Regions from separate parts of the Chitinimonas sp. BJYL2 genome, predicted to be linked through region 1. Evidence: predicted binding sites of a transcription regulator. Region 1 holds the regulator's gene; the other holds the start of a gene.
The links. Region 1 encodes HrcA, which represses chaperone genes, less so after heat shock. Its sites were predicted from a motif close to ATTAGCACTCGNNNNNNNCGAGTGCTAAT; they were not measured.

Region 1 (2,199 bases):
TAGTCAAAGGCGATACTGCCGAGCGCATCCATGACACGGAAGCTGCCGGTATTGCGCCCCCAGAGGGTTTCTACCCCGAGGATGGCAACCAGGTATTCGGGCTCAACGCCATAGCGCCGGGAGACGGCATCAATCAGCGAGGCGTGCTCGTGCCAGTAAGCCACGCCCAGACGGATACGGGTGTCGTTGACGAAGTCCGTCCGGAATGCGTGGTAGGGGCGACTGGTGGAGGGGCGGTCGAGAATGCCGACTATATGTGGCTTGGCAACGATCTGGCCGAACTGTGCTTTCAGTGCATCACGATCAAAGCCATGCTCGCGCACCATGTCTTCAATGAAGGCACTGACATCCGGACGCTCGTTGAAAGCAAGGGGCGGGGCGGGCAGGGCAGGTTCGTCAGCCAGGCAGGCGCAGGCCGCCAGTGCTATCAACAAGGGTTTGAACATGGGGCCAATCAGGAAACGTGTGGGCAAGGTGCTCACACGGGGTGTGACAGAGCGGACGACAGTAGTTTGGCGGTGACATCCACAATCGGAATCACCCGCTCATAGGCCATGCGCGTGGGGCCGACGACACCGAGTGTGCCGACGATCTGACCGTTGACCTTGTAAGGCGCGGTAATCACGGAACACTCGTCCAGTGAGGAGAGTCCGGCTTCCTGGCCAATGAAGATCTGCACGCCGGCAGCCTGCTGGCTGTGATCGAGCAAGTGCAGCAGGGCGGTCTTGTCTTCAAAAACCCGGAACAACTGGCGAAGCCGTTCGACATTGTTGGAGAGTTCATCCACGCGCAAGAGGTTGCTTTCACCCGTGATGACAACCGGGTTGGCTTCCTCGGCCATGGCTTGGCTGCCAGCCTGTACCGCAGCATTCATCAGTGCCGATATATCCCCCTGCAGATGGCGCAGATCGGCGTAAACGGCATCACGCACTTCTTCCAGTGTCTTGCCGGTGCAATGCTGGTTGAAAAAGTTGGTGGCTTCGGTCAGTTCCTGCGCGGTGTAGTCGCGATCCCCAATCAGGATGCGGTTTTGCACATCGCCATCGGCCGTTACCAGAATCAGCAGGATGCGGCGCTCGGACAGCCGCACGAACTCCACCTGCGCCAGGGGAATACCACGACGCTTGGGTGCCATGACCACGCCGGCAAACTCGGTCAGCTGCGACAGCAGGCTGGAGGCGGCGGCAATAGCGCGTTGCGGGTTATCGGGCAGGAGCATGCCTTGCAGTTCGGAGATCTCCACCTGCTGCAACGGCTGGATGGTAATCAGGCTATCCACAAACAGGCGATAGCCTCGCGCAGTCGGAATACGACCGGCGGAGGTATGGGGGCTGATGATGAGACCCAGTTCCTCCAGGTCCGACATCACATTCCGGATCGAGGCGGGCGACAGGTCCAGCCCCGAGTATTTGGAAAGAGTCCGGGAGCCCACAGGCTGCCCGTCGACGATATATCGCTCGACCAGGGTCTTGAGCAGGATTTGCGCGCGTTCGCTGAGCATGGCGCGATTGTAACGCTCGCGATGGACACGGCAAGGGGTTCAGCGCGCCGCGATGTCGGTTGCCTGCAACGCCCTCATGTTGCAATGCAACACATCGGCTTGCGCCAAGGCAACTGAGTCACTCGCCGCTTGTTTATGACATATGGAAGCGCGTAGCCTTGCAACTTTGCGGCGTTGCCAGCAGCGGCGCCCCTTGTTGATCAATCTTTATCGAGGTTGCCATGGCCCTTTTTGCCCGCGCGTTTCTTGTTATCTCACTGCTTGCGGGGCTGGCCCATGCCGACACGCTGAAAATTGCCATCGAGGGCAAGTATCCACCGTTCTCGCAGATGGATGCGAAGGGCAACCTCAGCGGCTTTGACGTGGATATCGTCAAGGCTCTGTGCAAGGAGATCAAGGCCGATTGCCAGTTGGTGCAGGTGGACTGGGACAACCTCATTCCCGCACTCAACAAGAAGCAGGTTGATGCCGTGGTGGCCATGATGTCGGTGACCGAAGATCGCAAGAAGCTGGTGGATTTCACCCAGCGCTATGCAAACACGCCGGCCTTTTTCTTTGCCAAGGCCAAGCGCATTCCCTATGTGTTCATCACTCCCTCGCGGGTGGCAAAGATGGTGATCGGCGTGCAGGCTGACACCACCTACGACCGCTATGTCAGCGAAAAATACGCGGCCACCTCCAAGGTGGTGCGTTACAAG
Region 2 (2,199 bases), on a different contig from region 1:
AGCAGTTTGCTCGGCCATTCTTGTACGTCCGATGGGCCTTGGTTGTTGAAGATCAAGCGACGAGCGCTGTTTTCATCTTCTGCAAAGCCTTCACTTCAATCTGCCGTATCCGCTCGGCCGATACCCCGAATTCGTCCGCCAGTTCATGCAGCGTAGCACCGCTATCGTCGGCCAGCCAGCGAGCTTCGACGATACGGCGGCTACGCGGGTCCAGTGACTCGAGTGCGGCGCGCAGGCCTTCGCCGTGCAGGTGGTCGGTAGCGCGGCGTTCGAGCACGGCAACGGGCTCGTTGTCGGTGTCGGCCAGCCAGTCGATCGGGGCGTAGCTGTCTTCGTCGCCGTCGTCGGCAACCAAGGCCACGTCGTGACCGGTCATCCGGGTTTCCATTTCGAAGACTTCTTCGGGTTTGACGCCGAGGTCGTCCGCGATTTTCTGGGCTTCCTTGTGCGTCAGCGACGACAGGCCCGTGCGCATGCTGCGCAGGTTGAAGAACAGCTTGCGTTGGGATTTGGTGGTGGCAATGCGTACCAGACGCCAGTTGCGCAGGATGTATTCGTGGATCTCGGCCTTGATCCAGTGGATCGCGAACGAGAACAGACGCACGCCACGGCTGGGTTCGAAGCGCTTCACGGCTTTCATCAGGCCGATATTGCCTTCCTGGATCAGATCAGCTTGTGGCAGGCCGTAACCGGCGTAACCGCGGGCGATCGAGACGACCACACGAAGGTGCGACATGACGAGCTTACCGGCCGCCTCAAGATCATTCTCGGCGTGGTAGCGTTCGGCTAGGCTGACTTCTTCCTCCTGCGTGAGCAAGGGAATGGCATTCACCTGCTGGACGTAGCGGTCGAGGGTGTCGCCGGCAAGTACGGGAAGGGTCATGGTGGTCATTGGCAGCTCCTGCGCCGTGTGGATTTCACGGCTGACTGATGTTAGCACTCCCGGCATGAGAGTGCCAATGGGGCCGAAAGTTCAGCGGGGCAGGTGGATATTTGCATTCGTGACCAAGCGGCCGGCTGATGCTGCCAGCAGGGCTTCTCTTGTAGCGTGCTCAGTCGCAGCCGAGCTGACGAACGGACACTTTGCAGGGGAGGTGCCGCTGCATGATCGACAGATAGGTGCCATCGGCAATGATGGCGTCCAGCGCAGCATCGAAGCGTATCAGGAAGGCTTCGTCGGTGGTTTTCCGGCTCAGGGCGATGTGGGCGGCGTCGCTGGAGACGATCAGGCTCGTTTTGCGGATTTCCTGCTCCAGCCCCAGTGCCTTCAGCTCAAGCAAGGCCGTGACTTCATCTGCGATCAAGCCATCGATACGGTCCAGCGCCAGCATTTTCCAGGCAGAGTGGCGTTGCGTGACAGGTGTCAGGCGCTCACGGAATCCCGGCTGGTGCTTGAGCGCCTCGAATTCCGGGCCATAGGAAACATGGATTTGGACGCCAAGCCGGAAGTCGGTTCCGATGAGATCGGCGAGGCGGGAAAATCGGTAGCTGGGCAGTTTCTTCGTGGCCACAAAGAGCACATTGGGTATTCGGCTGTAGGCTTGGCTGAATCGCGCATAGCGCTCTCGCTCGGCGGTCTTGAAGGCACCGGGCAAGATATCGAGCTTGCCATGCTCCAGCTCTACCAAGGCCCGCGCCCAAGGCATCTGCACGAATTGGGCACGACAATCCATGCGCTGAAGCAGTGCCTGCAGGAGTTCGATATCACTGCCGATCAGCTTGCCGCTGGCGTCCTGGCCCGCGTAGGGCAGATCCGGATTCCACCGGACTGTCTTGACGCAGGCATGCCCGGTGCTTGCGGCAGCCGGCGAAGGCACTACCAGCAGGCAACAGAGCAGTGCGACGAGGAAGGTGCGCATTCCAATGTCCATGACAGGACTGCCAAGCATCCAGACTCGTTCATTCTAGTCAGCCGCGCTGGCTTGTAGCGGCCAGTGGTAAAGATATATATACGGATCAGTCCGTCTCGCGCAGATGCTTGCGGACCGACAGCATGGCCCCGGCCAGACTCAGCGCCACCACGGAACCCATTGCGGTAAGCAGGAAAGCTGGCTGCGGCAGCATCAGATTGAAATGCTCGCCATAGAGGGCGGCCAGCGTGTCGACCGGCTTGGCAAGCTGCTGCAGGATGATGGCGACGACCAGCATGCCGATGGCCGAGCCCAGCACGGCCTGCACGCCGGCAAAGTACAGGAAAGG

Region 2: the regulator HrcA is predicted to act here: its motif matches at 933-961, upstream of rpoH (RNA polymerase sigma factor RpoH).

What each region holds. Positions count from the first base shown of each region.
Region 1 covers NZ_JANZKW010000002.1:304,460-306,658, reverse strand. Annotated here, with positions in the region: gene mltB (lytic murein transglycosylase B) at 1-446, opposite strand, end outside; gene hrcA (heat-inducible transcriptional repressor HrcA) at 479-1,501, opposite strand; gene O9X62_RS06960 (transporter substrate-binding domain-containing protein) at 1,723-2,199, shown strand, end outside.
Region 2 covers NZ_JANZKW010000001.1:454,119-456,317, reverse strand. Annotated here, with positions in the region: gene rpoH (RNA polymerase sigma factor RpoH) at 53-892, opposite strand; gene O9X62_RS02130 (ABC transporter substrate-binding protein) at 1,053-1,871, opposite strand; gene ftsX (permease-like cell division protein FtsX) at 1,957-2,199, opposite strand, start outside.